DNA from 3 places in the Thiocapsa bogorovii genome. Region 3 is predicted to be linked to each of the others. Evidence: predicted binding sites of a transcription regulator. Region 3 holds the regulator's gene; each other region holds the start of a gene.
What was found. Region 3 encodes sigma-54, which starts transcription at its own class of promoters, with help from an activator protein. Its sites were predicted from a motif close to TGGCANGNTNCNTGCTT; they were not measured.
Positions count from the first base shown of each region.

Region 1: rsxA (electron transport complex subunit RsxA) is a predicted target of sigma-54. The motif match lies at 4,955-4,971, and genes of this name have one in related genera.
Region 2: LT988_RS11925 (TorF family putative porin) is a predicted target of sigma-54. The motif match lies at 2,381-2,397, and genes of this name have one in related genera.

Region 1 is NZ_CP089309.1:2,536,752-2,544,040, reverse strand. Features, by position in the region: gene LT988_RS11540 (efflux RND transporter permease subunit) at 1-326, shown strand, start outside; gene LT988_RS11535 (hypothetical protein) at 561-1,136, shown strand; gene nifA (nif-specific transcriptional activator NifA) at 1,319-2,899, opposite strand; gene nifL (nitrogen fixation negative regulator NifL) at 2,916-4,556, opposite strand; gene rsxA (electron transport complex subunit RsxA) at 5,013-5,588, shown strand; partial or broken gene rsxB (electron transport complex subunit RsxB) at 5,844-6,371, shown strand; gene rsxC (electron transport complex subunit RsxC) at 6,479-7,289, shown strand, end outside.
Region 2 is NZ_CP089309.1:2,630,343-2,637,631, forward strand. Features, by position in the region: gene LT988_RS11915 (ammonium transporter) at 1-1,060, opposite strand, end outside; gene LT988_RS11920 (P-II family nitrogen regulator) at 1,084-1,422, opposite strand; gene LT988_RS11925 (TorF family putative porin) at 1,500-2,279, opposite strand; gene ubiK (ubiquinone biosynthesis accessory factor UbiK) at 3,018-3,284, shown strand; gene LT988_RS11935 (YifB family Mg chelatase-like AAA ATPase) at 3,307-4,830, shown strand; gene LT988_RS11940 (ATP-binding cassette domain-containing protein) at 5,033-6,940, shown strand; gene LT988_RS11945 (glycogen/starch/alpha-glucan phosphorylase) at 7,089-7,289, shown strand, end outside.
Region 3 is NZ_CP089309.1:3,093,932-3,101,220, reverse strand. Features, by position in the region: gene hprK (HPr(Ser) kinase/phosphatase) at 1-652, opposite strand, end outside; gene LT988_RS14025 (PTS sugar transporter subunit IIA) at 675-1,124, opposite strand; gene hpf (ribosome hibernation-promoting factor, HPF/YfiA family) at 1,360-1,695, opposite strand; gene LT988_RS14015 (RNA polymerase factor sigma-54) at 1,726-3,210, opposite strand; gene lptB (LPS export ABC transporter ATP-binding protein) at 3,393-4,109, opposite strand; gene lptA (lipopolysaccharide transport periplasmic protein LptA) at 4,443-4,961, opposite strand; gene lptC (LPS export ABC transporter periplasmic protein LptC) at 4,958-5,584, opposite strand; gene kdsC (3-deoxy-manno-octulosonate-8-phosphatase KdsC) at 5,581-6,102, opposite strand; gene LT988_RS13990 (KpsF/GutQ family sugar-phosphate isomerase) at 6,226-7,245, opposite strand.

The DNA of each region.
Region 1 (7,289 bases), 560 kb from region 3:
TCGAGTTCGCCAAGGAACAGCGCGAGAACGAGGGCTTGAGCATCTACGACGCCGCGGTCAAGGCCGCGCGACTGCGCTTTCGCGCGGTGATGATGACCGCGTTGTCGTTCCTGCTCGGCATCATCCCGCTGGTGGTCGCCACCGGTGCCGGCGCCGGCTCTCGGGTCGCGCTCGGCACCGCCGTGTTCGGTGGCATGCTCGCGGCCACGGTCATCGGAACCCTGCTGATTCCGGTTAGCTATTATGTGGTGCAAGGGGTACGGGAGAAGCTGAACGGGGCGCCAAGAGAACCGCTAGAGACGAACCGCGTCCGAGACGCCAGTTGATCAGCGGGACGCCCGTAACCCTAATCCGCAATCACGCGTATCACCTGTAGGGCGGGACACCGGACTACGATGCCCCGGAGGACCTGACCATCATCGGCTTGTTCGTCTAAGAAGGCATGTGGCACCTGTTCCAACAGGACCTCGATCTTCCGGAATCCGACGCGGCATGGCGCGGTCTTGCGCTGTTCCTCGAGCGCCACCGGAGCGCCACTGGGCGCGCTAAGGAGACGCAACATGAAGGTCCGCAAGCGCGGTTGCGGTGCCGGAGACCGGCAGGCGACGGTGTCAGCCAAGCTGATTGCCGCGGCCAGGTCCGGGGTCGCGGATGGCAGCATTCCCTCGCGGCTGACAACGACGAGCATCATGATCCTCGCGGTGCTGGGAGGGCTGGAGTACAGCCCGCCATCGGCGAGAATCGTCGGGCTGTTCACCCTCGTGACGGGCACGGGCCTCTATGTCGCGAGCGTCTACGGCGACGGGTTCGGTCGGGAGTTCGCGACGGGAAAAACTGTGAGCGCGCCCGAGCTCCAAGAATTGTTATTGAGCCCAGCGAACATCACGGCGCTGATGCTGTGGTTGTGGACCACGCTGTTCTTCGTGGCTGCGGCGGCCGGCTTGCTCAGCCTCGGTGCTGCATTCCAACTCAGCGAGCTCAGCCTTGTGGCGCTGCTCTTCGGACTTGGCTACGGGTCGCCCCGCAAGAGCGGAAGAACCTGGCGGACAAGTCTCAGAGACGGCTTGATCGTCGCGGCGATTGGGTGGTTCCTCGCCGACATGCGGATGCTGGCAGAGCTCGTGAAACAATTCTGAACACTCCGCTTTCAGACGCACCCACAAGCGATTGTGAGAGGGATGCTCTCAATATCGAAGAGAGAGTCGAATCGCTGACCAGGCGAAGGAGGATACCCGGAACTCGCCCGTGTCTTTTCCGTTCGGCCTCAAGCTGGAGTGACCCGGCTCGCGGATCGAGAAGCCAGAACGATGCCGGGGGCCTAAAACTGCCGCATCTTGATGTTCAGCGTCTGAATCCGGTAGGCGATCTGGCGCGGTGTCATGTTGAGCAGTCGCGCGGCCTTGGCCTGGACCCAGCCGGCCTCTTCCAGCGCGGCGATGACGCGCTCGCGCTCGTCGATATCGGGGTCGTTGAAATCGATCGTGGAGGTCTTCGCGGGCGTGCTCGGAAGCGGCTCGCTCGCGAGCGCAGCCACGTTCAAGCCCGTCAGCTCGATCACGTCGCGGTCGATGATCCCCTGCTCGCTCATGACCGCGGCGCGCTCCATGCAGTTCTCGAGCTCGCGGACATTGCCGGGCCAGTCGTGACGCATCAGGATGCGCAGTGCACTGTCGGTAATCGAGAGCTCGCGTCCCTGCATGCGCGAGACCTTTTCCACGAGAAAGCGGGCGAGGTCGGGGATGTCCTCGATGCGCTCGCGAAGAGCGGGCATGCGAATCGGCATGACGTTCAAGCGGTAGTAAAGATCCTCGCGGAAGTCGCCGGCCCGCACCTCGGCCTCGAGGTCGCGATTGGTGGCGGCGATGACCCGCACGTCCACCTTGAGCGTGCGCCCGCCGCCGACCCGCTCGAACTCGCCTTCCTGCAAGACGCGCAGCAACTTGGCCTGAAAGGCCGGGGTGATCTCGCCGATCTCGTCGAGAAAGAGCGTGCCGCCGTCGGCTTGTTCGAAACGGCCCTTGCGCTGGCTGATCGCGCCGGTGAAGGCGCCCTTCTCGTGGCCGAAGAGCTCGGATTCCAGCAGATTGTCCGGCAGGGCGGCGCAGTTGAGTTTGACGAAGGCGGCGCGTGCGCGTGGCGAGTTGTAATGGATGGCGTCGGCGATCAACTCCTTGCCGGTGCCTGATTCGCCCCGTATCAGGACGGTGGTGTTCCATTTCGCGACTTGGCGCACCTGATCGAAGACCAGGCGCATGGCGTCCGTATGGCCGATGATGCTGTCGAAGCCGTGGGTGCCTTTGACCTCGCGACGGAGCTTGTCGCGCTCCTCGCGCAAGGCTTGCTGCTCGGCCTCGACGGTCCGGGCGAGACGGACCGCCTGGCCGATCAGATTGGCGACCATCTCCAGAAAGCGCGCCCGTTCCTCGAGCAGTCCGTCGGCGAAGGGGGGCTGCGCCGCGAAGACACCGATCGCACCTCCTTCGCCGAGTCGGATCGGTACGCCGATGAAGGGGAGGTCCGGGTCATAGAGGCTGAGTCGATCGAGGAAGCGGGGCTCGTCGCCGATGCGCGGCAGGATCCAGGGACGATTACGCGAGAGGATGCTGCCGATGATGCCCTCGCCGGGCCGATAGGCGATGCGGTCTGCGGCGTTCTGGTCGTCGGTATGGAGCGCGCTGATCAAGAGCTCGCCGCGATCCTCGCTCAGGAGACTGACCATCCCGTGTCGAAGGCGGCCGCGCTCGTGCAGCACGCCGAGCACCTCGCGCAGGGTCTGGCGCAGATCGAGGGAACGGCTGAGCACCGAGCTCACCTCGAACAGTGCGCTGAGTTGGGATTCGAGCAGATCCAACCGGCAGGCCTGCTCGGCGCTGCCGGGGACGGGGAAGTCGGCGTTCATGAGGGTCCGTGCAAGCTCAGTCGTCGTCGGGGACAGCAGTCAGTGACAGGCGAATCCGACAGCCATCGGTCATCTTCGGGTCGACCTCGATACTGCCTCCGTGGGCATTCACGATCTCTTGACTGAGCGCAAGACCCATACCGGCCTTGCCGCGGCGGTTGCGCCAGCCGATGTAGAAGGGCTCGAACACCTTGTAACGGTCTTCGGTCGGGATCCCCGGGCCGTTGTCTTCGATCTCGACCTCGACGGCTTCGTCGACCCGGCGGGTCGTCAGGCGCAGCTCGCGGTGTGCGCGGTTGGTTTCGCAGAGCGCCTGAATGGCATTGTCGAGCAGGTGCTTGAACAAGGCGCGCAGTTGATTCTTGTGGCCCGGCAGCTCGGGCAGAACATGCGCCGGGCGCCAATCGACCACGATCCCCGTGGCCAAGAGCCGGTCGGTCTCTAGCTCCAGGACCTGGCGCAGGAGCTCGTTGACGTTGACCATGACCCCGGCCTCGCGCGGCTCCTCGGGCAGCGCCGAGGTCAGCGTCGCGAGTGCCTTGGCCCCCGAGACGCTGATCTGGTCGAGCATCCCGGCGAGCGTGTCGACGTTGCCGGCACCGCCGCGGACCATGGCCGCGGCGGCGTTGATGACGTTGAGCGGAACCTGGATCTGATAGATGGCCGCGGCGAGGGCCTCGCGCATCCCGTGCATCAACTGCTGCTCGGCGAGCCTGGCGCGTAGGTTTTCCAGATGGGCGCGCTCGATCTCGCGCCTCCGCGCCGTGACCTCGCTCGCGAGGAGCAGCAAACGCCGGTCGCCGGGGACCTGTCGGCCGAAATAGGTCCGAGCGCTGGCGTCCGTCTCCTCGACCGGGGTCCCCGAGCAGGCGAACCAGCGCGGCCCCATCGAGCCCGGGATCTCGATGGCGACCTCGACATCCTTGAAGCCTCGCCCATCCAAACAGGCGGCGAAGGCATCCACGCCGAGCTGCTCGCTGACCGCCGCGCGCAGAACATCGGCCGGCTCCTTGCCGCGCAGATCCCCGAACAGCTTTTTGTACTCTTGATTGTCCAGGATGATCCGGCCCTTGCTGTCGAGCAGGACCACGATCACCGGGGCCGCATCCAGGACCGTCTCGATGCGCGCCTTCTGTTGACGCAGCGCCCCCTCGAGCTCGTGGACCTTGGTCGCGTCCCGATGCATCCCGAGGAAGTACTGAAGATCCCCTTCGCGGTCTAGGACCGGGGAGATGATCAACTCGGCTAGATAGTCGCGGCCCGCCTTGGTGCGGTTGACCAGAGTGCCCGTCCAAGTCTCCTTGCGCTGGATGGTTTGCCACAGCTGTTGGTAGACGCTGGGGGGGGTCGCGTTGCTCGAGAGGATCGACTCGTTCTGTCCCAAAACCTCCTCGCGGCTGTAACCGGTCAAGGTTTCGAAGGCACGATTCGCATAGAGGATCGCCGCTCTATGGTCCGTGATGGAGATAGCCACGGGCGACTGCTCGACCGCTTCGAAGAAGAGGCGGGGAGGCAGCGGATCCAACGCATTGCCGCCCATCAGGGTCAGCGCCTCGACAACCTCGATCGGGGTCCCGTCCGGCGGCGAGGCCAGAAACTCGCCGAGCGCGTTGATGACGACCTGCTGGACGGTGTCCGGGGCTTCTCGGACCGGCACGGCGCTCTCCTGAATCCTGTACGTGGGCTAAAGTTAAAGCAATTATAATGCCATAAATGACAGCTGCGCGTGTGGCACATGACGACCCCGAGTCCGCTCGGACAGCGCAGCGCATGTCGTCGGCCCAACGCTCTCAGTCGGAGGCGCCCCTGTCGATACCCCTGTCAGTTTTACGACATTTCGATGCAACTGCAACCGTGATCTCTGTTGTCACCGCGACAGCCCGGCTCCGGAGGGATGACGCCGAGGAGCGAGACGGACGCGCCGGCGGGATGCCGGCTGTTCCGCGCCGCACGCTCCCCAGGCGAGGTCAATCGATTGATGAAGCGACGATTTCGGTCTCCAGCGCCATCTGGAAGGGCGCCGATCGATCCGGTGCGCGCGTCGCACTCGGTTGCTGGCACCGCATTTGCTGCTGCTATGGCATCAAGGTCGCGACGCAAGGGCGTTCCACCGATGGGCGAGTATGTGATGCTGATTCTCGGCACGGCGTTGGTCAACAACGTCGTGCTGGTCAAATTCCTGGGGCTCTGTCCCTTCATGGGGGTGTCGAACAAGCTCGACTCCGCCTTGGGGATGGGTCTGGCCACCACCTTTGTGCTGACCTTGGCCGCGGTTGCGAGCTGGCTGCTCGAATGGTTTGTGCTTCAGCCACTGGATATCGGTTTCCTCCGCATCCTGACCTTCATCCTGGTGATTGCCGCGGTCGTGCAATTTACCGAGATGGCGGTGCGCAAGCTTTCGCCCGCCCTCTACCAGGTCTTGGGGATCTTCCTCCCCCTCATTACCACGAACTGCGCCGTGCTGGGCGTGGCCTTGCTGAATGTCCAAGAGGCGCATGGATTCCTCGAAAGCGTCCTCTACGGGTTCGGCTCGGCCCTTGGGTTCACCTTGGTGATGCTGCTGTTCGCCGGCATGCGCGAGCGACTGGCTCTGGCGCAGGTCCCGGCAGCCTTCACCGGGACACCGATCGCCTTTATCGCAGCCGGGCTCCTTTCGCTGGCCTTCATGGGATTCGCCGGGCTGGCATGAAACTGCGGAACGCGGTCGGCGCGACAGGCAAGGATCGGTGAAGCGCTCGAACTCTTGTCCGGTCAGCGGCCATGGCGGGACGCGTTCCGGAGGGCGAGAGATCGATGAAGGGGTGCGCTGCACGGGTGTGACGATTTTCGAGACGGATGCCGACGGGGTTCGGGTCGGGTTTCGGAGGGCAGCGGACCAGCAGTTCCTTGGCCGCCTAGAAGGGCACAACCAACATGACGGATTCTTAAACGAGATCGGAACACGATGATAGCCGCGATCTTTAGCCTCACGACACTCGGCCTGATTTTGGGTTGGCTCCTGGGCCTCGCCGCACGCTATCTGAAGGTCGAGGGGAATCCGCTCGCCGATCGGGTCGTGGAGCTGCTGCCCGGCTCGCAGTGCGGTCAATGCGGCTATCCCGGATGCGCGCCGGCAGCGGAGGCGATCGCCTCGGGCGCGGCCTCGGTGACCATCTGTCCGCCGGGCGGACGTGCCCTGGCGGAGGAGCTCGCGGGTGTGCTCGGGGTCAGCGTCGACCTCTCCGGAGTTGCCGACAAAGCGCCGGCGATCGCACACATCCACGAGAACCTCTGCATCGGCTGCTGCAAATGCTTCAAGCGCTGCCCGACGGACGCGATCATGGGGGCCAACAACATGATCCACAGCGTCTTCGCCGACGCCTGTACCGGGTGCGAGCTGTGCTTCGACGTCTGCCCGACCGAGTGCATCGAGATGCGCCCGGTCACGCCGACCCTGCAGACCTGGTATTGGCCGAAGCCGAGCGCGCTGGCGCCATTAGGCGGGCCACCAGCTTCGGTTTTGGCTGATGGCGGGAGTCAGGAGGCACCCCCCGCGCAACGCCCTAAAGATCGAGACGCAGAGGCAAGAAGGACCCGACGATGAAACTCTTCAAGATCCGCGGCGGCGTGCATCCGCAAGACAATAAGCACCTCGCGGCCGGGCAGGCGATCGAGGACCTGCCGATGCCGGCGTTGCTGCACATCCCGCTGCAGCAGCATATCGGTGCGCCTGCCAAGCCGGCCGTGCGCCGCGGTCAGCAGGTGGCCAAGGGCGAGCTGCTCGCACTCAGCCAGGGCGCCATATCGGCGCCGGTGCATGCGCCCACCTCGGGGCGGGTGATGGGGGTCGGGAGCTACCCGGCGCATCACGCCTCCGGGCTTTCGGTGCGGACCGTGACCCTGAAGCCCGACGGCGAGGATCGTTGGTCGGACGAGATTCAAGGCGTTCCCGATCCCTTTGCGCTTGCGCCGGAGGAGATTGCTGCGCGTGTCGCAGCAGCCGGCATCGTCGGAATGGGGGGCGCGACCTTCCCGTCCGCGGTGAAGCTGAATCTGCGTACCCGCTACCGCCTGCATACCCTCGTGATCAACGGGGCTGAATGCGAGCCGTATCTGACCTGCGACGACCGGCTCATGCGCGAGCATGCCGAGGAGGTCATCGACGGGGTCAGAATTATGGCGCACGCCTTGGGGGTCGACCGGATCATCGTCGCCATCGAGAACAACAAGCCCGAGGCGCAGGCCGCGATGGCGCTGGCCGCCTCGGCGGATCCGCGGATCCGCATCGCCCGCTTGCCGACGCGTTACCCGATGGGGTCCGAAAAGCATCTGGTGCAGTCGCTGACCGGGCGCGAGACACCGGCGCGCGGACTGACCGCAGATATCGGTGTGGTCGTGCACAACGGCGCCA
Region 2 (7,289 bases), 460 kb from region 3:
AGACGTCGAGCGAGTCGTCATAGCCCAACGCGCGCTTGAGCTTGGTCGAAGCCAGGAAACAAACGATGCCGGAGGCAAGGCCGATGGCGAGCGCGCCAAGCGGACCGGCCGTTCCGGACGCGGGCGTGATCGCAACGAGCCCGGCGACCGCGCCGGTAGCGATACCGAGAACGCTCGGCTTGCCGTGCGACACCCACTCGGAGAACATCCACGCGAGCGCGGCCGCCGCCGTCGCGACCTGAGTCACCAGCATCGCCATTCCGGCACTTTCGTTCGCGGCGACGGCGCTACCGGCATTGAAGCCGAACCACCCCACCCAGAGCATCGAGGCGCCCATCAGGGTGTAGCCCAGATTATGCGGAGGCATGGCCGTATGCGGATAGCCCCTGCGCTTCCCCAAGACCAATGCGGTGACGAGACCCGCGACCCCCGCATTGATGTGCACCACGGTGCCGCCTGCGAAGTCCAGAACGCCCCAGTCCCACATCAGAGCCCCGTCGCCGCCCCAAACCATATGAGCAATCGGCAGATAGACGACGGTGAACCAAAGCCCCATGAACCAGAGCAAGGCGGAGAATTTCATGCGTTCCGCGAAGGCGCCGACGATGAGAGCCGGGGTAATGATGGCGAAGGTCATCTGAAAGGTGGCAAAGACAGTCTCGGGAATGGCCGCCGTGAGGCTCTCGCGTGTCACCCCGCCGAGTAGGACCTTATCCAATCCACCGATGAAGGTGTTGATGTTGAGAACACCCGACTCCATGCCCTGCGTTGAAAAGGCGAGGCTATAGCCGTAGAGAACCCAGAGAATCGTCATGAGTGCAGCGATAGCGAAACACTGCATCAATACCGAAAGGACGTTCTTGGCGCGCACCAAACCGCCGTAAAAAAGCGCCAAACCCGGGATGGTCATGAAGAGAACAAGTGCCGTCGCCGTCAGCATCCAGGCCGTATCGCCGCTGTTCAAAACAGGCAGCTCCTCGGCCTTCGCCAGTGCAGGCATCAGCAGCCAGAGAGCCGCCAAAGCCGGTACGGCCAGTCGTCGCGGTTCCAGTGTGTACATCGTTGCGATCCTCTCGGCGACGACTAGAGTGCGTCCGATCCGGTCTCGCCGGTGCGAATGCGGATGACCTGCTGCAGGTCGAAAACGAAGATCTTTCCGTCGCCGATCTTGCCGGTGCGCGCCGCACTGCTGATGGCCTCGATCACCTTCTCGACCATCGAATCGTCCACCGCGATCTCCACCTTGATCTTGGGGAGGAAATCCACGACATATTCGGCACCGCGGTACAGTTCCGTGTGTCCTTTCTGGCGACCGAACCCCTTGACCTCGATGACAGTGATACCGGATACGCCGATGTCTCCGAGTGCCTCGCGGACGTCGTCCAGCTTGAACGGCTTGATAATGGCTGCAACCAATTTCATTGCAATTTAGCTCCTGTAGAGGCCAAGGGCTAACCCTTGGCCGAGGGATTGGAATCGCGAGTGCGAGGCGGGGTGCTTCAGAATTCCTTCAACCAGCCGACCCAGAACTGCGGATCGTCGTTATAGGTATCGCGTCCGACTTGGTCGTAATTCAAGCTGAAGGTGCCGAAATCGCCGGCTTCGCGACTGATGGTCACACCCCAATGGCCGTAGTCGTTGCCGCCGTCGTTGTAATCGAAATCATAATAGCCGCCGCGAAGCCCGAGACCGAAATCATAGGGCAGTGCGAAATCGAGACTGGCGTAGTAATACCAGTCACCTTCGACGAAGAGCGCTTCACTGGAAGGCACGCCGGGCGCGTCGTCGGCCTGACCATAGACCGTGTAGGCCAGACCGGCCGTCAACCATTTCCAAGTCGCACTGCCGCCGATTTCCGCGAAATCGAGATCCTTGCCGTCGGGATAGGCGTAATAGATGGCGTTGACGTCGAAGCTAAAATCGTCGTTGATGGATTTGCTGAAACCCAAGTAGCCATCGAGCTCGTACCCGGGCGAATCAGAGGTCGTGACATCGAATGTTTGGCCCTCGAAATCGACTTCGTAATCGACGCTGCTTCCGAAATCGACGTTTGAGGCCCAGGTACCCGCGTAGAAGCCGCTGCTGTGCTCGTAATCGATCCCGCCCTGAACAGCCGGGCCGTTGTCGGTCTGAGTCAGGCCACGGAAGAAGTAGTTGCTGACGACGCCGATATTGGCGCTGAAGTTATGCGTCTCGTCGGCCGCGGCGTTCTGGAAAGCGCCCGCGCTCACGGCGAGCGCCCCAAGCGCGAAAGCGGTTCCGATGCGTCGTGTTGTCATTGCTGTGTGCCTCTCGATGATGCGGGCTTGCTAGTCGAGGTTAGAAGAGACCGGCTGGTGCCCGAGTGACCGCGCCGGTTGTGACGTTGTGATGTCGAAATAAGCAGATAGCGTGCCATTAGGCAATCGCGCCCCAAGCAAGAGGCGTTTCAGCATCATGTTGCAAGCGCGCAACTTTAAACCGCACCAAACCAAGGCATGAGCGGATGCCTCGAAGAACCGAGCGCACCAGAAGGGTGCGGCGATGTGAGCGTCAACCGACCGTCGACTCACTTTCCCCTTGAGCCGGCCCGTTTACCGAGCGCTCGTTGGTTTTTCCGAAACAGGGGGCGTCCCGCAGGCGTCGGGACGAGTTGCCGGTGCCGCATAGCGGTCATGAGGACAAGGAGGCGCAACACCGACCGGCGCGCGCGGGGCGTTCAACCTGGTCCCGGCAGTTGAGCAGCGCTCGGAGGCGGCCCGCGCGATGTTCGTGGATCGCAGGGGCCTTCACCGGGCCGCGAGCCATCGAACCAAAGCGATCGTCAAGGCCGCCATGACCTTGCGTGACGTGCGCAAAGTCACCTGACGGATCCAGTCAATGCGGCGATAACCCCCGTGCGCTCGGTATATAATGGCGGGCAGTTGAGTTGCCGCGCCTCTCGCGACGCTGAAGTCGTTGCGGGATCGATCCGAGTATCCCCGCGTCCACGCCGGACCCACATGCCAACCTAAGGCCGCAAGTCAGGAGTAAACCCCATGCTGGATCCTAAACAGCTCGACGATCTCGCCCAGCGCCTCGCATCGGCGATGCCGAAAGGCATTCAGATGTTGCAGGAAGACATCGGCCGCAATCTCCGAGCGTCGCTCGAGTCCGGACTCGACAAGCTCGACCTGGTCACCCGCGAGGAGTTCGACGTCCAATCGGCCGTCCTGGCGCGCACCCGCGAGAAACTGGCTGCGCTCGAAGCACGCATTGCAGAGCTGGAGCGCGCGCACCCATCGGCACGTATAGAGGTGGATTGACCTCCCGAGAGCAAGCACGCTCGTGGCCCTCTGCATCCTGCACAGCCGTGCGCGGGTCGGTATCCATGCCCCCGCAGTAACGGTCGAGGTCCATCTTTCAGGAGGGCTGCCCTACCTTTCGATGGTCGGCTTGCCGGAAATGGCGGTCAAAGAGAGTAAGGACCGGGTGCGCGGCGCACTACTGAACGGCCGATTCCAGTTTCCGATGGGCCGGGTCACCATCAACCTGGCACCCGCTGATCTGCCGAAAGAGGGCGGGCGCTTCGACCTTCCCATCGCGCTCGGCATCCTCGGCGCCTCCGGACAGATCGCTACCGAGCGGCTCGAGCAGTACGAATGGATCGGGGAGCTGGCACTCTCGGGAGCCCTGCGACCCGTCAACGGCGTCTTGCCCGTCGCCGTGGCGGCACGCGAGGCGGGCCGCGAGCTGATCCTGCCGGCCGAGAATGCGGCCGAGGCGTCGCTGGTTTCAGGGCTCGACATCCGACCGGCGCGGCATCTCATGGAGGTTTGCGAGCATCTCAACGGTGCGCGTGTGCTGCCGACCTTCGAGGCGAGCGAACGGATTTTCGTCGAGCCCGTCTATCCCGACCTCGCGGAGGTCAGGGGTCAGGAGCATGCGAAACGGGCTCTGGAGATCGCCGCCGCGGGTGGCCACAGCCTCCTCTTGATCGGCCCGCCCGGCACCGGAAAGTCGATGTTGGCGAACCGCCTCCCCGGACTATTGCCGCCGCTGAGCGAGGACGAAGCGCTGGAGGCGGCGGCGATCCGCTCGGTGAGCGACCGCGACCTGTTCGACCCGGCGCGCTGGCGCGAGCGCCCGTTTCGCTCGCCGCACCACACGGCATCGGGCGTCGCGCTGGTGGGCGGCGGCAGCAACCCGCGGCCGGGCGAGATCTCGCTCGCGCATCAAGGGGTCTTGTTCCTCGACGAGTTGCCCGAATTCGACCGCAAGGTCCTGGAGGTCTTGCGCGAGCCCCTGGAGTCCGGACATATCGACATCTCGCGGGCGGCACGACAAGCACGCTTTCCAGCGCGATTCCAGCTGATCGCCGCGATGAATCCCTGTCCATGCGGCTATCTCGGCGACAACAGCGGGCGCTGCCGTTGCACACTTGACCAGGTCGGACGCTATCGGGGACGCATCTCCGGGCCGCTGCTCGACCGGATCGACATGCACGTCGAGGTCCCGAGACTGGACCTTTCTCGGCTTGGCGAATCCGCCTCGGAGACGCGGGAGACGACAGCGCTCGTGCGCAGCCGAGTGGATGGTGCACGGACCCGCCAGATCGCGCGCGCGGGCAAGGCCAATCATGCCCTCGGACCCGCCGAGATCGAGCGCGACTGCGCCCTGGAACCCGACGGCCAACACATGATCCAGCAGGCGATCACCCGCCTGGCCCTTTCGGCGCGCGCCTACCACCGGATCCTGAAAGTGGCTCGGACGATCGCGGATCTCGATGGACTCGCGCGGATCGAGCAGCGACATCTCGGCGAAGCAATCGGTTACCGTCGGCTCGACCGCGGCAATCCGGCACCCACCTAAACCGCGTCCAGAGCGACATGCGTCATTGTCATCATGTATTCGGCCTTGAGGACGTCACCACCCTTGCTGGAGACGCGGTTTAATATTCTAAATTTTTTCAAAGCTTTAAACCGCGCCAGCCCCGACTATTCTCATGTCTACCGGGGCCGACCCCACCCAAAAACATCACGTACCGCGCTGGGCGCGGTTTAGACTCGAGACCATGCTCCAGCTCCAAACACTCAGCCTGCGCCGCGGCCCGCACCTCTTGATCGAGGGGGCCGATGTCACCGTCTATCCGGGTCAAAAAGTCGGCCTGGTCGGCTACAACGGTTGCGGAAAATCGAGCCTCTTCGCACTGTTACTCGGGGAGCTCCACGCCGATGCCGGCCAAGCCACGATCCCGGCCGGCTGGGAGGTCGCCCATGTCGCCCAGCACACCCCGGACAGCGAGGGTGCGGCGATCGATTTCGTACTCGACGGCGACGCGGAGCTACGCCGGATCCAGGCCGAGCTGGCGCGCGCCGAGGCGGCCGGCGATGGACTGCGTCAGGGGGAGCTGTTGGGACGCCTGGAGGCGATCGACGCCTACGGTGCGGAAAGCCGGGCGGCGAGACTTCTGCACGGGCTCGGCTTCGCTCCCGGCGACGAGCGCCGTGCAGTCAACAGTTACTCGGGCGGTTGGCGCATGCGTCTCGCCTTGGCGCGTACCCTCATGTGCCGCTCGGACCTCCTGCTGCTCGACGAGCCGACCAACCACCTGGACCTCGACGCCGTCATCTGGCTCGAAGGCTGGTTGAAGGCGTATCCGGGAACGCTGCTCTTGATCTCGCACGACCGCGACTTCCTCGACGCCGTCACCGGGCACATCCTGCATCTCGACCGCCAGCAGCTGACGCTCTACGCTGGAAACTACTCCGCCTTCGAACGTCAACGCGCCGAGCGGCTCGCCCAACAGCAAGCCGCGAGCGAGCGCCAACAGCGCGAGATCGCGCACATGCGCAGCTTCGTCGAGCGCTTCCGGGCCAAAGCCACCAAGGCACGTCAAGCGCAAAGCCGACTCAAGGCGCTCGAGCGCATGGAGCTGATCGCGCCGGCGCATGTCGACTCGCCCTTTCGATTCGAGTTTGCTCCGGCCGAGAGTCTGCCGCGCCCGCTCTTGCGCCTGGACGAGGTCGCGGCAGGCTATGGCGAACGGCCCGTGATCGAGGGGGTTGGGCTGAGCCTGAACCCCGGGGATCGCATCGGACTGTTGGGGCGCAACGGGGCCGGCAAGTCGACGTTCATCAAGGTTTTGGCCGGCGAGCTGACCCCGTCGATCGGGCGTGTGGAGCGCGCCCAGGCCTTGAAGATCGGCTATTTCGCCCAGCACCAGATTCATCAGCTTCACCTCGACGACAGCCCGCTCGGCCATCTGCGGCGTCAGGATCCGAACGCGACCGAACAGGCTTTGCGCAGCTATCTGGGCGGATTCGGCTTCGAAGGGGATCGCGCACTCGGCCCGGTCGGCCCGCTCTCGGGCGGCGAGAAGGCACGGCTGGTGCTCGCACTGATCATCCGCCAGCGGCCCAATCTGCTTCTGCTCGACGAGCCGACGAACCATTTGGACCTGGAAATGCGGCATGCCTTGACGGAAGCCCTACAGGGCTTCGATGGGGCCTTGGTGCTGGTCTCTCATGACCGTCACCTTCTGCGGGTCACCGCCGACACGCTGCTCCTGGTCGATGCCGGTGCAGTGCGACCGTTCGACGGAGATTTGGACGACTACCCCGCTTGGCTGGCCAACAACGACCCGAGTCGCAGCGGCGAGACAACACGCCCGACCGGCGCCGCATCGAGCGCCGCGGCCGACGGCAACGAGCGCAAACAACAGCGTCGTCAGGCGGCACAGTCGCGTCAGACCCTGCAGCCGTTGCGAAAGCAGGAGAAGACGCTGGAGAAACGCATGGAAGCGCTTGCAGCCCGTCGCGCGGCGCTTGAGCAGTCACTCGCCGATCCGGACCTCTATGCCTCAGAGGCCAAGGCGCGATTGCTCGCCCTGCTCGACGAGCAACGCCAGGTCAACGCCGACCTGGAAGCGACCGAGGAGGCCTGGCTCGAGGTCAACGAGGCAATCGAGCAGGCTCGATAGTTGCTTAATTGACCCGACGAGACCGTCAAGGAGACCTTCACCCAGCGACCGATTCCGCTCGACCGAGCTGTTCACGCCTCTCGCAACCGCTGCGAACCGGCACCTCGGATCGAGCTCAACCCCAACCGATCAAGGATCCAGCGGCGCCATGTCACCGTTTAAAAACATCATCAGTGCCCGACCGAACGAGCAGTTCTTCGACCTCCCCCCGCTGCCGATGAGCCCGGAGGGTATCGCACGCGATTTCCAGCACTACTACGCCTATACGTTCGGTCGGGATCGCGACTGTCAGTCCGCCTACTATCCTTACAAGGCGCTCGCGATCGCACTGCGCGACCGTCTCATGGAG
Region 3 (7,289 bases):
ACATGGCGCGGATGTTGAGGATCCCCAGACCGCGAACCTCGAGAAAATCGCGCAGGGCTTCGGGACAGGTCCCCTCCAAGGTCTCCGGGGCGATGCGCGCGAAACGCGGCGCGTCGTCGGCGATGAGCCGGTGGCCGCGCGAGATCAGGTCGAGTGCCAGCTCGCTCTTGCCGACGGCCGGATCACCGACCAAGAGGACGCCCATGCCCAAGACCTCGATGAAGACGCCGTGCACCGTGCGGCGCTCGGCGAGCGCATGGGTCAGGAAGTAGCGAAGGTGGTTGATCAGCTCTTCGTCGCCCAGGGAGGAGCCGATGAGCGGCGTGCGTGTCTGCTCGGCGGCCTCGCGGAAGGCGGGCTCCGGTTCGATACCGTCGGAGAAGATGACGGCGGTCGGATGATCCCCGAAGAGCTTCTCCACGGTCTCGCCGAAGGCGGTCCGGCCCAGGTGCGCCAGATAGATCAGCTCGGCATTGCCGATCACCTGCAGCCGATTGGGGTGGATGCAGTTCAGTGAGCCGATGAGCGACTGCCGGGTGGTTCCGGGATCGTCGCCGCGCAGCGGACGCGCGGCCGTCGGCTCCGGCGTGATCCAGCGCAGCTTCAGCCGGGGTCCGGTCTGAGCGATCAGAGATTGAAGGCTTTCGATCATCGCTGGCGGCCCGGCTTGACCGCTAGGTGGCCTTCAAAAGGTCCAGAATCGCCGCGGGCGAGTCGGCGTCGCGCAGTTGCGACCGCGTTGCGGACTCGCTGAAGCGGCCTGCCAGATAGGCGAGCAGTTGGAGGTGCTCCTCGGTCGCCGTCTCCGGAACCAAGAGCGCGAAGGCCAGATCGACCGGCTCGCCGTCGGCGGCGTCGTAATCGACCCCCCGAGTCGTTTGTACGAAAGCCCCGATCACCTGCGAGACCTCTTTGATCCTCGCGTGAGGCAGGGCCACGCCGTGTCCGAGACCGGTGCTGCCGAGGCGTTCGCGCTCGAGGAGGCGCTCGAAGACGTTCTCCGTACTCAAGCGCGGATGGTCGTTGGCGAGCAGCTCGGCAAGGGTCTCGAGCAAGCGCTTCTTGCTGGAAATCTCAAGCCCCTGACCGATTCGGGCCTCGTTGATCAGTTCCGGGCTGAGCATCGGTATCGGCTCCCGTGCGCCGCGGGTAACGGGCGCTTCGGCTGGCTCTTGAAACGGGGCCCGCGCAGCGATGGCGGGCGAGAATATGTGATCATGGATCCTGAGAATCCTCGGATGTCTGGACGGGGTCGGCGATTCCGCCTGCCAACCCTCACCGATCCCGTTCGTATCATGCCTCCGACGGGCAAGAGCGCCCATCGGGGGTCTCGGAGGCGCCTTCGCGACGCCTGGTGCATCAGATCTGATCGGGTTCTTCGCCCTCGCTGATCTTCGGGCTCGTAGCGCGATGATCGTTCTTTTTCTCCTTGTGGCGAAGCACTTGGCGATCGAGCTTGTCGATCAAACCGTCGATCGCAGCGTACATGTCCTCATGGACCGAGTCGGCGAAGAGCTTGTTGCCGTTGATATGCAGTGTCGCTTCGGCCTTTTGGGCGAGCTTCTCGACGCTGAGAATGACGTGCGCGTTGATGACGTGGTCGAAGTGCCGCGCAAGCCGCTCGAACTTCGTGTCGACGTAGCCCTTCAGCGCGTCGGTGACGTCAATGTGATGACCCGTCAAATTGATCTGCATCTGCTGACTCCTTATTGTTCAAAGTGCCTGCTAATCCAGGCGCTTGCGCTCGTTTGAGGGTGGAACCCCCATGGCCTCGCGGTACTTGGCGACGGTTCGCCGCGCGACATTGATCCCCTGATCGGCGAGTTCTTGTGCGATCTTGCTGTCGCTCATGGGCTTTCTCGCGGACTCGCCGGCGATCAGCTTGCGGATTAGGGCACGGATCGCGGTCGACGAGCATTCCCCGCCAGAAGCGGTGTTGACGTGCGAGGAAAAGAAATACTTGAATTCAAAGGTTCCCCGCGGCGTGTGCATGTATTTCTGTGTCGTCACTCGCGATACGGTCGACTCGTGAAGCTCCAAAGCCTCGGCGACATCGCGCAGAACCATCGGTCTCATCGCCTCGTCTCCGTGCTCGAAGAACTCCTGCTGCATCTCGACGATCTTCGCCCCGACGCGCAGCACCGTGTCGTTGCGGCTGGCCAGGCTCTTGATGAACCAGCGTGCCTCCTGCAAATGGCTCTTCAAGGTGACGCCGTCCGCGCTTTGATCGGCGCGCCGGATCAGGCGCGCATACTCGGCGTTCACTCTGAGTTTAGGCATTGACTCGGGATTGAGCTCGACCGACCATCGGCCCTCGCGTTTGCGCACGAAGATATCGGGAACGACATACTGGGCCGGTGCGCCGGCGATCAGGCTTCCGGGTCGCGGATTGAGACGTCGGATCAGGGCCAGCGCTCCGGCAACGGCTTCCTCGGATTCCTTCAGCTGACGGACCAGGGAAGCGACGTCGCGCTTCGCCAGATACTCGAACCCGTCGCGGCAGATCGCCATCGCAGCGTTTCGCCAAGGCGTTTGGGCAGGCAGCTGGCTCAGTTGAATCAGCAGGCACTCGGGGAGATTGCGCGCACCCACGCCCGGGGGGTCGAAGGATTGAATGCGGTGAACAACCGCCTCGACCTCCTCTGCGCTGATCTCGGGATGGTCGACGGTCAGGAGCAGCTCGTCGATATCGATGCGCAGATAGCCGTCGGCGTCGATCGAATCGATAACCGCTTGGGCGATCATATTGTCGCGCTCGCTCAGCCTGCAGAGGTTGAGCTGCCAAGCGAGGTGGTCGAGCAGGGTCTGAGGGCGACTCTGTTGGGCAAAGGGATCGTAGTCCGAGCCGTCGTCGGATCCGTGCGACGTGCTCGGCAGATAGGAGTCGAAGACATCGGTCCAGAGCGTGTCGACGGGCAGCTCGTCGGGCATCTCGTTGGATTCGGCGTGGATCTCGCGGTCGACGGTTTGCTCGACCGCCAGGCGCGGTGTTTCGATATCCTCGCTCTGGATGGTGCCCGTTTGCGGCTGCTCGCCGACGTTGAATCGGTCCGCTTCGTCGCCCTCCTCCAACATGAGGTTGGTGTCCAGCGCCTCCTGAATCTCCTTCTGGAGCTCCAGTGTCGAGAGCTGCAACAGACGGATCGCCTGCTGCAACTGAGGCGTCATGGTCAGGTGTTGGCCGAGCCGAAGCTGGATGGATTGCTTCATGGATCGCGGATGCGCTTTTCGATGTGTTCGATCAGGTAGCGGCCATGGCCAATTCTGCTCGATTCCAGCCGTTTGAGTCCGGTGAAGGCGTCATCAGCCGAGGCATGCCGGCCATCTTACACCCAACATCTCGGAAAGAGCATCCAACGGATGCGCGTGCCGGTGAAGTGGCGGGCTTGCGCTCACATGGAGAAATCTGCGCCCAGGTAGACGTCGCGCACTTGTTGATCGGCCAAGAGCTGGGCGGGGGTGCCTGCCGCGATGACGCACCCCGAGCTGATGATGTAACCGCGGTCGCAGATATCGAGCGTCTCGCGCACGTTGTGGTCGGTGATCAGTACGCCGATCCCGCGATCGCGCAGATGCGAAACGATAGCCTTGATGTCTCCGACGGCAATCGGGTCGACCCCGGCGAAGGGTTCGTCGAGCAGCATCACCAGGGGGTCGACCGCGAGCGCGCGTGCGATCTCCAGGCGGCGCCGCTCCCCGCCGGAGAGGCTCAGCGCAAGCGATCCACCGACATGGGCGATTCCCAACTCTTCGAGGAGGCGCTCGCAGCGCAGGTTACGGTCGGCCCGGGATAGATCGCGGCGTGTTTCCAGGATGGCCAGGATGTTGTCGCGCGCGCTGAGCTTACGAAACACGGAGGGCTCTTGTGCCAGATAGCTCAGGCCGGAGCGTGCCCTCGCATGCATCGGTTTTAGTGTGATGTCCTGCCCGCTCAGCGCGATACGGCCCTCGTCCGCCGGGATCAGGCCGACGATCAGATAAAAACAGGTGGTCTTGCCCGCGCCGTTCGGTCCGAGCAGGCCCACGACCTCGCCGGCATCCACACCGACGCTGACGTCCCGCAGGACCTGGCGTCCGCGGTAGCTCTTCTTCAGATGCTCCGCGCGCAGCGTCGTCGAGCCCGACCCTAAACCGCGTCCAGAGTGAAACGCGTCGTTTTCATGTTGTGTCGGGTTCAAGGATTTTTTCGACCTTTTAGAAGACGCGGTTTGGAATCAAATATTCTGAATACCGTAAACCGTTCCAGCTCAGACAGTTGTCGGAGCTGGCGCAGCCAAGCCACCCCAACAAACGACGCATACCGCACCGGGCGCGGTTTAAGTCCGAGTCGGAATCCGCGATAAGATCGCTCATCCTAAACCGCGTCGCCGCCTAGGCTCTCGGGATTGTTCAAGGGTGGTCTCCGATCAAAGGTCATCGTCTGCCCCGGACGCGGTTTAGCCTCATTCCTCCTCCGGGGTGATGGTGATCTTGACCCGTCCGCTGCCCCCCGCGCGAAAATGGGCGCGCGCGCGATCGTAGACGATGCGCTCGCTCGCGACGCGGTCGGCCCCCTGAATCAGCAAGGCGTCCTCGATGAGGGTGAGCTCGTCCTTGTCGGCGTCGTATTCCATCCGCTTCGCGAAGGCCAGGACCTCGCCCTCGTCGTTGTCGAGGAGCTGTTTGAAGCTCGCCGGGGCGCCGAGTGCGATAATAAAACGCGGGCGGCGGTCGTCGCGATGATAAACGGTCACATGATCTCCGAGGAGTCGCATGCTTCCTTGGTCGACTTGAACGTTTCCGACATAAATGCTGGTGTTCTCCGCCTCCAGAACCTCGACGTCGTCTGCTTCGATCAAGATGGGTTGGTTCGCATCGTCCTCGAGCGCTGCCGCCGGGGCGCTCGCGAGGCCAATGACGAAGGCCAGGGTCGCGGCCGTGACGGTGTCCCGCCGCCGGTCGTAGAATCCTCTCTCGCTCATGGCTCCTCGTCCTGCTCGGGCGCAATATAAAGATATGCGCGTCCGTCGAATTGGGCACGCACGGGCTCGTCGTACCAGAGGCGCATCCCGGTGGCGTTCAGCCGATCCAAGGCACTGGTGACCTGGACCGGCCGGTCCGTCTCCGCGAAAGCCTTCTTGTGCCAGATACGCATCAGCTCGGTCTCCATGTGGGTGTCGGGCCGGCTCGCGTCGCCCTTGCGCTCGAGCTCCACCGCCCCCTCGAGCAGAACCTCCTCGCCGCCGGGGAGGACGAGGCCGGTGTCGGCGCGTGCGCGCCACGGCTCGACGGCGGTATCGCCCTCGCGCTGATAGAGGGTCATGCGCGGGCGATCGAGCTCCGAGACATCCTCTTCGACATACTGGCGCAGCTGGTCGGCGACCAGGCTCCGGCTCGGTTTCCCCATGTCGTCGGTCTCTACGGCGTTGAAGCGCGAAACCACATAATCCGGCAGCCGAGCACGCTCGACTTCAGGTGCCGGCGGCTCGGGCTCGGGGCGCAGTTGCCACCACCCGAGCAGCCCTGAAGTCACGAAGAAGGCGGCGAGCGTCCACTGCCGTGCGGACCAGACCGGTAGATCGCTGACCCGGACACGCCCGCTCATTGCGTCCCGGCGATGATCCGCGCCCACGTGCCCTGAGCTTCCATGATCAGCTCGCAGACCTCGCGGGCAGCCCCACGACCACCGCGCGCTTGAGTACAGAGATGGGCATGACCGCGCACCAGATGGTGGGCGTCGGCGACCGCAACGGCGAGTCCGACCCGACGCATGACGGGAAGATCCATGAGGTCGTCTCCGACATAGGCGATCGCCTCGTCGCCGAGGGACAGCTCCTGCTTGAGCGCCTCGTAGGCCGGAAGCTTGTCGCGGCAACCTTGGAAGAGGTGCTCTACTCCGAGGCCCTTCATGCGGATACTGACCACCTGCGAGGTTCGGCCCGTGATGATTCCGATCTGCACCCCGCTCTCCTGGAGCATCACCATACCGTGTCCGTCACGCGAGTTGAACGCCTTATACTCTTGGCCGTCGTCGCCGAGATAGAGGCTGCCGTCGGTCAGAACTCCGTCGACGTCGAAGATGACCAGGCGGATCCGCGCGGCGCGTTCGAGGATGTCTTGCATGGGATCGGTCCTCTTTGGTGTCGAGTCGGGGGGCGGGGGAGCCTTCGGTTTCTAGCTTCCAGCCTCCTGCCATCAGCTTTCAGCTTCCGGGTATCAACTTTCGGCTGGCGGCCGGCGGTTTTCTCACATGACCCCGGCGCGCAGTAGATCGTGCATGTTCAGTGCGCCGACGGGTCGGCCGGTGTCGTCGATGACGAGCAGCGCGTTGATGGACCTCGACTCCATGAGCCGCAGGGCTTCGGCGGCGAGGGCATCGGCCTTGATCGTGATGCAGTCGGGGGTCAGCACGGCGTCGATGGCGGTGCGATGGACATCGATCCCGCGGTCGAGCGCGCGTCGCAGATCGCCGTCGGTGAAGATCCCGGCAAGACGGCCCGCGTCGTCGACGACGGCGCTCATGCCCAAGCCTTTGCGCGACATCTCTTCCAGCGTCTCGCGCAGGGTCGTACCCAACGGGACCGACGGCAATTGCTCGTCGCGATGCATGACCTCTCCGACATGCAGCAAGAGCCTCCGTCCGAGACTGCCGGCCGGATGGGAGCGGGCGAAGTCCTCGGCGGTAAAGCCGCGGCTCTCGAGCAGGGCGATAGCCAAGGCATCGCCCATGACCAGGGTTGCGGTGGTGCTCGAGGTCGGGGCGAGCCCGAGCGGACAGGCCTCGCTTGCGACGCTCACGTCGAGATGGACGTCACCCTCTCGTGCCAAGGTCGACTTCGGCTTGCCAGTCATGCTGATCAGGGGCACGCCGAGCCGTTTGAGCAGGGGCAGCAGCGTCAGCAATTCGGCCGTTTCGCCCGAGTTTGACAGGGCCAGGACCACGTCTCGGGGCGTAATCATGCCGAGGTCCCCGTGACTGGCCTCGCCCGGATGCACGAAGAAGGCCGGGCTGCCCGTGCTTGCCAGGGTTGCCGCGATCTTGCCGCCGATATGGCCGGACTTGCCCATGCCGAGCACGACGATGCGGCCCTCGCAGGCCAGCATGTAGCGGCACGCGGCCACAAACCCCTCGTCGATCCGCTCGGCCAGCGCGGTGACCGCGGCGGCCTCGGTCTCGACGACGGCGCGCCCGAGCGCCTTGATCTTGGCCGATTCGCCAAGCGCAAGCTGCACTTGCGGGCTGCCGAGTCTGCGTGGATCTGTCATGCTGCTCCGAGGTCCTCCATCGTGCCCTATCCGCATCGGCGACG